Regions from separate parts of the Desulfobacter postgatei 2ac9 genome, predicted to be linked through region 2. Evidence: riboswitches for the same ligand, from Rfam matches in the RefSeq annotation. Region 2 holds a riboswitch; the other holds the start of a gene.
The links. A riboswitch is a leader RNA that binds a small molecule or an ion and turns the genes downstream of it on or off. The one in region 2 is predicted to bind thiamine pyrophosphate.

Region 1 (5,600 bases), 1.3 Mb from region 2:
GTTCAGACGGTTCAAGGGAGCCGGAAAACTTGACAACCGCAGCCTTGCCGTGCTGGAGCATTTGCTGGAAGTCCGACTTTCCGAGGCCGAGAAAAAGGATCTGCCTCCCTTTAAAATTATGTCCAACCAGTCCATTCTGACCATGGTTCAGCACAGGCCGACCAGTGTCGAGTCGATATTGAAACATCGGGCCCTTAGCCCTAAACAGAGCGGCATGTACGGGCAGTTATGCGTCAAGGCCATTGAAACCGCTCTTGCCTTACCTCACCGGGAACTGCCGTCCTATCCCAAAACCCGGATGCCCAGGAAAACCTCCCAGATCCTTGCCCGTATTGATGCATTGAAAAAAATGCGTGAAACAGCGTCCCAGACTTTGGCCATGGAACCGGGATTTTTGATCAACAACAATATGATTTGCGCTGTGGCTGCGGGCAAGCCGGCAAGCCTGGAAGATTTGTTGCTGATTCCGGGCATGCGAAACTGGCAGGTTGAGGCGCTTGGTGAGCATATTCTTGAGACCCTGTCCCGGGTTCAGTGAGTGAAAAAGAGAAAAATAGATAAGGATAAACAATGCGTATAGATTTCTGGAAAATGCACGGTATCGGCAATGATTTTATCATGCTGGATGACCGGGACAAGACCATTGCAGGATATATTGACTATTCGGATCTGGCTGTGCGCCTGTGCCACCGGCGGTTCGGCATCGGTGCCGACGGCATTATCCTGGCCCGGCATTCTGATACCCATGATATTCGGTTTATAATCATCAATTCAGACGGGTCCGAACCTGAAATGTGCGGCAACGGCATGCGCTGTTTTGCCAAGTATCTGTACGAAAACAATATTCTTGTAAAAGATGAAATAAAGGTTCAGACCCTGGCCGGAACCGTGGTGCCCCGGATTGAAAAAAAGCAAAGCGGACAGGTGGTCTCCGTATGCGTGGATATGGGGGTGCCAAGGCTTGTGCCTCAGCAGATTCCTTTTGTCCATGACAGGGATATGGCCCTCGGGGTACCCATAGAGACAGCCCAGGGCACAATGTTGGTATCCTGTGTTTCCATGGGGAATCCACATGCCGTGATCTTTGTGAATGACTTGTCACTGGTGGATATTGAAACGATTGGTCCCATGGTGGAAAATCATCCTCGTTTTCCTGAAAAAACCAATGTGGAGTTCATTGAAGTCGTCTCTGACAGGCAATTAAAAATGCGGGTGTGGGAACGCGGGGCCGGAATAACCCTTGCCTGCGGCACCGGTGCCTGTGCTGCCGTTACGGCCGCCCATCTTACGGGACGGGCAGGACGTCAGGTGCGTGTTAATCTGGACGGCGGGGACCTGGATATTTCATGGAATGAATCCAGCGGCCATATTTTTAAGACCGGGCCTGCCCAAACCGTTTTTAAGGGAACTTTTGATATTTAGTCCAGGGTTGACAAAGCTTTTTAATCTATATATAGCTTGATTCATCGTTTGGGGTGGCGCACAGCGTCTGAGATAATACCCATTGAACCTGATCCGGATAATACTGGCGAAGGGAAGAGCGGACAAGAAAATAGTAAACCCGGAAAAATCCGGATTTAGGCATTTTTATAGCCGCTTGCCCTTCCCTTGAGGGCAAGCGGCTTTTTTTATTTAGGATTTTTGCCTATGAATATTTTTGTCAATGGAAACAAGGAACGCATAGAGCCATGCACGTTGGCACAGTTGATCGCCTGTAAAAAGCTCGATGCAGGGGCGCTGGTTATTGAACTTAACCGGCAAATCATCAAACAGGAATTTTGGTCGACAACTGAACTTCAGGAAGATGATTGCCTGGAGATGCTCAGTTTTGTCGGAGGAGGCTGATTATGAAAGACGATGTACTTCGATTGGGGGGGAAAGAATTCAGTAACCGGTTACTGACCGGTACCGGGAAATTCGGCAATCATGGGCAAATTCCCAAGATGCTCGCGGCCAGCGGTTCACAGATGATCACTGTCGCTTTGCGTCGTGTGGACATCACGGCTCAGTCTGAAAATATTCTTGAATACATCCCCAAACATGTGACCCTGCTGCCGAATACATCCGGCGTCCGAAGCGCAGAACAGGCCGTACGCATTGCACGTATTGCCCGGGAAGCCGGTTGTGGTGATTTCATTAAAATTGAAGTCATCACCGATATGAAATACCTGATGCCGGACAATTGGGAGACCTTGAAGGCAACGGAGATTCTGGCCAAAGAAGGGTTCCAGGTGCTGCCTTATGTCCTGCCGGACCTGCCCCTGGCCAAACGGCTGGAAAACGCGGGTGCCGCGGCGGTGATGCCTCTGGGCGCACCCATCGGAACCAACCGGGGGCTGGAGACCAAACCGCTTATTGCCATGTTAATTGAAAACGTCTCCGTACCCATCGTTGTCGATGCGGGAATCGGCAAGCCTTCCCAGGCAGCGGCTGCAATGGAAATGGGTGCGGATGCGGTTCTGGTGAATACCGCCATTGCCACGGCCCGGGACCCGGAAGTTATGGGGCGCGCCTTTGATCTCGCGGTCAAGGCCGGACGGGCTGCCTACCTGGCTGAAATGGCCGAAGAGTCTACCCTTGCCCGGGCCTCTTCTCCACTCACCGGATTCCTTGACGAGGTATGAGGTATAAAGAGGATTAGATTATGTCATTTTACGAGATCGTTGAGCGATACCGGGATTTTGACGTTCCCCATTTTTTTGACCAGGTGAGCGATCAGGATGTCATCCGCAGTCTGGCCAAGGAAAAACCCGGTCCCATGGATTTCTTGACCCTGCTGAGCCCCAGGGCTGCCGGACATCTTGAAGTCATGGCCCGCAAAGCCCACCACCTGACCGTGCAATATTTCGGACGCACGATCCAGATGTTTATTCCGTTGTACATCTCCAACTACTGTAACAACGGCTGTGCCTACTGCGGGTTTAATCACAGAAACCCCATCCTTCGCCGGAGGCTCAGCCTGGAAGAGATTGAGATTGAGGCCGAGGCCATTGCCAAAACCGGTATGCAGCATGTACTTTTTCTCACCGGTGAGGCTCAGCACATGACCCCCATGTCATACCTGGTGGATGCGGCTCAACTGCTCAAGAAACATTTTGCATCCGTGGCGATCGAGGTCTACCCGCTTGAGGTTGATGACTACCGCCAACTCTACGGGGCCGGTGTCGATTCCATGACCATGTTCCAGGAAACCTATGACGAAGATGTTTATAAACGGGTTCATCTGGCCGGCAAAAAAATGGATTACCAATGGCGGCTCAACGGGCCTGAACGCGCCGCGATGGCCGGCATGCGGGTGGTCAACCTCGGGGCGCTGCTGGGTCTTTCCGAGCCGCGCCGGGACATGTTTTTCACCGGATTACATGCCCGCTACCTTGAAAACAAGTATATCGATACCGAAGTCGCCATCTCCCTGCCCCGGTTTAACGAGGCGGAAGGCGATTTTCAACCCGACTACCTGGTGGATGACAAAACCTTTGTTCAGTTCATGACCGCGTTGCGCATCTTCCTGCCACGTTCGGGAGTGACCGTCTCCACCCGTGAAAACGCCACCTTTCGCGACCATATCCTGCCCCTGGGGGTTACCCGTTACTCTGCCGGGTCAAGCACCGGTGTCGGTGGATATACCGAGGTGCCCGAGGGTCAGACGCCGCAATTTGAAATCACCGATGTCCGCAGTGTGGCTCAGGTGGCCGATGCCATTCTCGCCCAGGGCTACCAGCCGATTTACAAAGACTGGGACTGCATCTGATGAAAATCGGTATTGCAGGGGTCGGCGGTATCGGCTCCAACGTGGCACTTAACCTGGTGCGAAGCGGCGTTGTGCAACTCAAACTGGTCGATTTCGACCGGGTAGAATCCGGCAACCTTAACCGCCAGTTTTATTTTTCCGACCAGATCGGCCTGTTCAAAGTCGAGGCACTTAAAATCAACCTAAGCCGCATTAACCCCAAGGTAGAGATCGAGGCGCTGATTCAGCGTATTGACGCGAAAAACTGCGCAGAATTGTTCTTGGACTGCGATCTTATCGTTGAGGGCTTTGACCGCCAGGTGGATAAAAAAATGCTCATCGAAACCTTTGCCGACAAAAAGGGGGTGGTTTCAGCCTGCGGCATTGCCGGATCCGATTTGGCCGCCATCGGTTCGCGCAGAATCGGCAACTGCTACATTGTGGGCGACTTTACCACCGATTGCGACCAGGCCCCGCTCTTCAGCCACAAGGTGACCACCGTGGCCAATCACATGAGTGAACTCATTCTTTGTCAACCCGGCGTAATTCATGAAAATACATTTTCATAGGTTTTGTTAACCACCAAGATCACGAAGGAGACGAAGAATAAAATCTGTGCAGATAATTGACCTTCGTGTCCTTCGTGCGCTTCGTGGTAAAAATAGGTGTCTGGTGGCGGCGTTTTAAAATATGGACAACTCGGTCATTAACCGGTAAGTAAATGTCATGAGGGTCTATTTTACCATAATCACGGTTGTTCTTGTTGTTCTTGTTTCCCCTGCATCCGCCCAGGAACATGCTTTGTTTCGGGAACGGGATGCGTACATGGCCGACCTGGTGTCAAAAATAAAAGCCTCCACCGTATCCGTGGGCACCTATTATTATAAGGATGTCCCCATGACCCGGTTTTTGGGTACCGGCTTTGCCATCGGGGACGGCAGCAGAATCGTCACCAACCAGCATGTACTCGAGGCCATTAAAGAAAAGAAACTCATGTTCCATCTGCGTATTTTTCACAAAAATTTGTCGGGCAAAGGGGTTAAAGCCGTCTTGCTCGCCGAAGACCCTTTCCACGACCTGGCCATACTGGAGATGGCAGGCAAATTGGATCCCTTGCCCATGGCGGCGGATGGTGCCCTCAAAGAGGGGCACCAGGTGGCGATTACCGGATATCCCATCGGTTTTGTGCTCGGCCTCAATGCAACCACCCACACAGGTATTGTTTCGGCCATTGCGCCGGTTATTCTGCCCACCCCCCACGGCAGCCTGATCAAAGGAGAGATGATCAAATACCTTGAAGACCCATGGGAGATTATCCAGCTTGATGCCGTTGCCTTTCCGGGGAACAGCGGAAGCCCGGTCTATCGGATTGCCACCGGAGAAGTTGTCGGAGTGATCAATAAGGTTTTTGTCAAAGGGAAAAAAGAATACGTCCTTAAAGAGCCCACGGGAATCGCCTATGCCGTACCGGTCAGTTTTGTCCGAAAGCTTAACCGGTCCATTAAAAAGTAAAGGGTCCCCAACCCGTTACCCCGGCAGAAAGGTCAAAAGACCCTGGAGAAACGCCGTGCACAAAATTACCAGGACAATGCCCAAACTGATCCGGCCGATTACCGGACCTGATAACGGTGCAGACAACGGATAATAACACAGGCCGATTCCGGTACCGGCAAGAAAACCAAACAGGTGGGCAGATACGTCGGTATTTTCACCATGGCTGAACATGGCGGTAAGTGTGGCTGCCGCGGCAAAGGGGGCCACTCCTTTGAGTTTTGGACATACGGATTGACCTGATTTTTCGCCAATGGTCATGCGCCGGGCCCCAAGGAGTCCCGCCGCCGCCATAACCGCTGTGGAGGCCCCGGGTAGT
Region 2 (5,600 bases):
CCGCTGGGAAATTTTCCTTGAAATGAGCCCGGTAGGTTTGAACGGCATCAAGAGCCCGCCTGCCCACGGGCATGATGCGTGCCTTGTTTCCCTTGCCCAAAACCCGAATCAGTCCGGCATGAAAATCAATATCCTGAATATTGAGCATGTGAAGCTCGCCGATTCGCATACCCGTGGAATAAAACGTTTCAAACATGGCAAGATTACGTCGCTCCATCCAGGTATCACGTTTCATGGTGTCCAACAGCCTGAAAATATCATCAATCCCCATGGCCTTGGGAAGGGTTTTCTCAAGTTTTGGGAAGGGGATGGTGTCGGCAGGATTTAACCCGATCAACCCGGCCCTGACCAGGTAATCAAAAAAAGATTTTAAGGCGGACAGACGCCTTGAAAGGGTTTTTTTACTTTTTTTCAAGGCTGTCTGGGCGGCAAGATATCTGCGCACAATCATCTTGTCTACCTGTTGGACCCTTTTTTCAAAGGCCTGTTCCCAGTTTTCATCATTGCAGTTACAGGTATCCAGATAAAAAAGGATAAAGCTTTTTATATCCGTAAAATAGGCCCGAAGCGTATGGGCGGAATACCCTTTTTCAGCTTCCAGAATATTCACATAGTCATTAAGAATCATGGCGGTCCAATCCTGTACAGGCCATGACCTGTTTAAGATCGTCCCAGGCCTGGCGTTTCAGGGCAGCGTTTTTCACAAGCACCGAAGGGTGGTGGGTGACCATGACCGGCACCCCGTGGCATTGAAAAAAATTTCCCCGGATTTCTGCCAGGGGATCATCCGTCTCCTTCATCATCCGGCAGGCCTTTTCTCCGAATGCCACCACGGCCAAAGGCTTATGCGTCAGTATGTGGCGGGAAAGCAACGCGTTGTCCGCAGCATTGCAGATATACACATCTGAAGGTGTGAGATGCATGGCGGCAAGCATCTTTATCAAAAGGCCGCCGGGCTCGCCCTTAAAAAAGGTTCCTTCACTGTCCACGAGAACAATGCGCGCATCCTCAGGGCCCTGGGCATCAAAAGGCGGCGGCGGCCATGACGGGGTACCCCATGTTTCAAGGATATGAAAAGCGTCCCTGCCCAGGACTATGGAGTGATTTCCTAAACTTTTTTGAAACTTTAGAAACCGATTTAACGCATTTAGGGCCTGGACAACCCCATGGCCGCAGTCTGAATCCTGAGCTGCATTCCCGTCAAAAATATCCATGGTTTCAAACGACCGCCTGGACAACAGCGTCCAAAATGGCGTGGGCGACCTTCTCCTTTGTCATCAAAGGCAGATCCGTGACTTGTCCGTCCCGGGTGAACAGTTTGACTTTATTGGTGTCTGCCTTAAAGCCGGAACCGCTTTTACCCACAATATTGGCAACAATCATATCCAGTTGCTTTTTCTCCATCTTGCCCACCGCATAGGTTTCAAGGTCACGGGTTTCTGCAGCAAACCCGACCAGGTACTGATTTTTTCTTTTTTTGAGCCCAATGGCCTTTAAAATATCCTTATTCTGGGTCAATTCAAGGGTGACAGCCCCTTGAGTTCCGCTTTTCTTGATTTTATGGGCCTGGACGGACACCGGTTTGAAATCACCCACAGCCGCCACTTTAATAATGATATCGGCCTGGTCCAAAGATTCAAGCATGGCATCATACATCTGATCGCAAGAGCCCACGGATACGCGTGTCACACCAACAGGGGGATCAAGGCTGACAGGGCCGGACACAAGGATAACATTGGCCCCTCTTTTTTCCGCAGCCCCGGCAATGGCATACCCCATTTTACCCGAGGAGTGGTTGCTTATAAAACGTACCGGATCAATGGGCTCAACCGTGGGGCCTGCAGAAACCAGGACGGTCTTTGCTTTCAGGTCCTTTTTGTAAAAAAGCGCACAAGCCCGGTCAAAAATAAACCAGGGTTCAGGCAGACGCCCGGCACCGGAGGTTCTACAGGCAAGCACGCCTGAATCCGGGTCCAGGATATGAATGCCTGTTTCTTCGAGCAGATCCAGGTTTTTCTGCACCCTTATGTTCTGATACATATCCGTGTTCATGGACGGGCAGATCAAAACAGGGCAGGTCATGGCCAGCATGGTGGTGGTCAACGCATCGTCGGCAATGCCGTGGGCCAGCTTGCCGATGCAATTGGCTGTGGCGGGCGCGATGACCGCAAGATCGGACCTTGACCCCACTTCAATGTGGGCAACGCCGGAACCGGGCCCTTCCCACAAATCCAGCAGCACCGGATTTTCCGAGAGCACCTCAAAGGTGGCAGGCCCCACAAACCGGGTGGCAGCCCGGGTCATCGCCACGACCACATCGGCCCCGGCCTTTTTGAAAAGCCTAAGCAGTTCAACGCATTTATACGCGGCAATACCGCCGGTCACCCCTAAAAAAATGTGTTTACCATTCAATGTCATCAATAGGTCCCATCGCTTGTGGGATTTTCCGATACGCCGCGGAAAATTGGGGCTATACCGATTTCAACATAGGTATAAATCTGCTCTTCACGAATTGTAATCACAGCACACCGGGTGGCCTTTTGAAATACCATGATAGTGGTTTCCGGGGCTTTAATCCTGGAAAGGACCGCCCAGTTGTCCTTTTCCATGCTCATGGAAAAAAAACTATAAAGGGAGTTTGGCTCCACCCGCCCTTTAAGGGTAAGAAGTCCGGATCTGAATCCGGGCGTTGACACCACAACCGTGCGGTTTCTAATAATTGTCAACTCCTCGGGCACCAGCACATCCTCAAAATCATGGTAAACAGCAAGGGGTTGCTTCGCTATCCCCGACTGGGGGGGCGTGACCTGATCCGAAGGAGATGCCCCCTTAGAAACCCCGCACCCTGAAACAAAAATAAGGGCTGTAAAGACCAAAGAAACTAAAAAAGCTGATGCCGGACAATGACGAATTTGCATTAATTTTCTCCAGGTTATTCGTTAGCGCAAATGCTATTTCTTCTAAAACGAATCTCCTTAAATGTCAATTCAATGATTAAAACCACAAAGTTCATGAAGAACACGAAGTTTAGGACGCGAATCTCTTCGTGAACTTCGTGTTCTTCGTGGTAAACACTCAATGCTTAAGCAGATTCGCCGTACGTTTAACCGCGCAAAAATCACCACACATGGTACAGACCTCTTGTTCCTCGGGTTGCGAAGATTTTCGGAAACTCCTTGCCTTTTCCGGATCCAGGGCACAGTCGAACTGACCCTCCCAGTCCAGCTCACCCCGGGCTTTGCTCATTTTATGGTCAATAATCTCGGCCCCTTTAAGCCCCTTGGCCAGATCTCCGGCATGGGCGGCGATCCGCGATGCCATAATACCTTCTTTAACATCGTCTGCGGTTGGCAGTCGCAGATGTTCGGCCGGGGTGACATAACATAAAAAGTCGGCACCATGCATAGCGGCCAGGGCTCCGCCGATGGCTGAGGTGATATGATCGTAGCCGGGGGCAATATCGGTAACCAGGGGGCCAAGCACATAAAACGGGGCGTTGTGGCAAAGCTTTTTCTGAAGTTGCATGTTCATTTCTATCTCATGCAGCGGCACGTGACCTGGGCCTTCAATCATGACCTGCACATTTTTTTTCCAGGCCTGCTTGGTCAGTTCTCCCAGGGTGATCAGTTCCTCGATCTGGGGGGCGTCTGTTGAATCCTTTATGGCACCCGGTCTTAGTCCGTCCCCCAGGCTGATGCAGACATCATGGGCCTGGCAAATATCCAGTAACCGGTCAAAGTGTTCATAAAAAGGATTTTCGTTGCCGGTTTTTTCCATCCATTCGAACAGGATGGACCCTCCCCGGCTGACAATGCCGCATAACCGGGGATTGGTTTTTATGCTTCGGGCACATTTTTGGTTAAGTCCGGCATGAATGGTAATAAAATCAATCCCGTTGGCAGCATGGATCTCAACGGTTTCAAACCACTCTTCCAGGGTTATCTCCTCTGTGGGTTTTCCGGTACGGGTTAAGGTGTCATAAATGGGGACCGTACCGATCATCACAGGGATTTGTTCCACCAGACGCTTTCGAAATGTTTCAGTGTCGCCGGATACGCTCAGGTCCATGACGGCATCTGCCTGGTATTCTATGGCCAACTGCGCTTTCCGTATTTCCGAATCAAAACAGCAGACATCTTTGGATACGCCTAAATTGACGTTAATTTTGGTTTTAAGTCCTTTTCCCACACCTGCCGCTTTCAGGTTTAAATGATGTTTATTGGCAGGGATGGCAATTCGACCCTGGGCAAGGCCATCCATGAGCTCCTCTTTTGAAATGGATTCATTGGCGAGAACCTGTTCCATCTGAGGGGTGAGAATGCCTTTTCGGGCTGCATCCATCTGAGTCGTATATGACTGTGACATATGTACATCTCCTGTTTTATATTTCTATCTATAAATATAGGGGGGAAACTGAAACGGAAGGGCCGGGAAATGACAGACAAGCTCTATGCCAAAGCTTCAACCACATTTCCTACGCCGGTACGAACCGGATCAGGTTCCAAGGGTTGAAGTCTTGAGCCAACTTCTCTCAGCTTTTACGAAAGCACCCCCGTGATTAACTGGAATGTCACATACTTGATTCGGAAGGTTCTGTCAATGGATTAGGTTTTCTACACGGTTAAAACAATGATTGAAAACCAATGATGCCTGTAGTATTAATTTTATTTCATGATTTTGGTGAAATTTAACCATGACGTCAGGCAACTTCTATACATTTTGCCTGGCTACCATCCGGAAAATTAAATATCTCTTAAAAAAAAGACAAATTTTAGATACATATACATGGGCTTAACATACCCGAAATAAGCGTATTAAGGTATGGTGAAAAAACCATGCTAATTTGTTCAATATTTCGTTGACGATGAGACTGAATGGAATGATTTTTGCTTTAACATTCAGCATATTTATAAAATCCGGTCTCAAATGAGGGCTTTCCCCGATTATAGCCTGATGGTTGAAAACCTGCCCGGATAATATATATAAACAACAAATTAAAAAAAATAACATGATTAAAAAATTTTTACTGAAAATGATGCCCAGACAACAACACAATGGGGGATTTACACTGATTGAAATGATGATTGTCATTGCAATTATTGGAATTGCCGCGTCAATAGGTGTTCCGAACCTGATGCTCTGGTTTGACAATTTAAGCGTCAAATCTGCCGCAAGGGACTTGTATTCCGCCATGCAGGAGGCCCGCATGATTGCGGTTAGGCAGAATGCCGATACGGCCATTGTTTTTGATACGGCAAACAGCCGTTATGAAATTCGCAGCGACTGGGGGAGTGGAAATAACCTTGAATCAAGAGTATTGCTGTCTTCATATAAAAACAAAGTTCAGTTTGGCAATGGCAATGCAACCGAAACCGAAACCGGGGACGCAGCCTTTGGTGACTTCATCACGTATGCATCAAATGTTCTCGTTGTTAACTCAAGGGGTATTGGCACGGCCGGATATGTCTATCTGGCCAATCCGAACAACGGCACTGCCTATGCCGTAGGCACACGGTCCAGCGGTCTTGTCAGACTCTCAAAATGGTATGGAACAGCAAAATGGCAGTAAACAACCAGAAGGGATTTACCCTAATCGAAAT

Region 1: linked by a shared signal. The riboswitch ahead of thiS (sulfur carrier protein ThiS) and the one ahead of thiC (phosphomethylpyrimidine synthase ThiC) in region 2 are both predicted to bind thiamine pyrophosphate.

Annotation. Positions count from the first base shown of each region.
Region 1 is NZ_CM001488.1:3,961,125-3,966,724, reverse strand. It holds gene DESPODRAFT_RS18400 (ribonuclease D) at 1-538, shown strand, start outside; gene dapF (diaminopimelate epimerase) at 571-1,422, shown strand; TPP riboswitch at 1,462-1,556, shown strand; gene thiS (sulfur carrier protein ThiS) at 1,648-1,845, shown strand; gene DESPODRAFT_RS18385 (thiazole synthase) at 1,848-2,624, shown strand; gene thiH (2-iminoacetate synthase ThiH) at 2,645-3,751, shown strand; gene thiF (sulfur carrier protein ThiS adenylyltransferase ThiF) at 3,751-4,299, shown strand; gene DESPODRAFT_RS18370 (S1 family peptidase) at 4,457-5,242, shown strand; gene DESPODRAFT_RS18365 (hypothetical protein) at 5,258-5,542, opposite strand; gene DESPODRAFT_RS21630 (hypothetical protein) at 5,439-5,600, opposite strand, start outside.
Region 2 is NZ_CM001488.1:1,238,278-1,243,877, reverse strand. It holds gene DESPODRAFT_RS05700 (tyrosine recombinase XerC) at 1-628, opposite strand, end outside; gene DESPODRAFT_RS05695 (uracil-DNA glycosylase family protein) at 618-1,214, opposite strand; gene coaBC (bifunctional phosphopantothenoylcysteine decarboxylase/phosphopantothenate--cysteine ligase CoaBC) at 1,219-2,418, opposite strand; gene DESPODRAFT_RS05685 (hypothetical protein) at 2,418-2,918, opposite strand; gene thiC (phosphomethylpyrimidine synthase ThiC) at 3,076-4,365, opposite strand; TPP riboswitch at 4,453-4,564, opposite strand; gene DESPODRAFT_RS21435 (GspH/FimT family pseudopilin) at 5,009-5,569, shown strand; gene DESPODRAFT_RS05670 (prepilin-type N-terminal cleavage/methylation domain-containing protein) at 5,560-5,600, shown strand, end outside.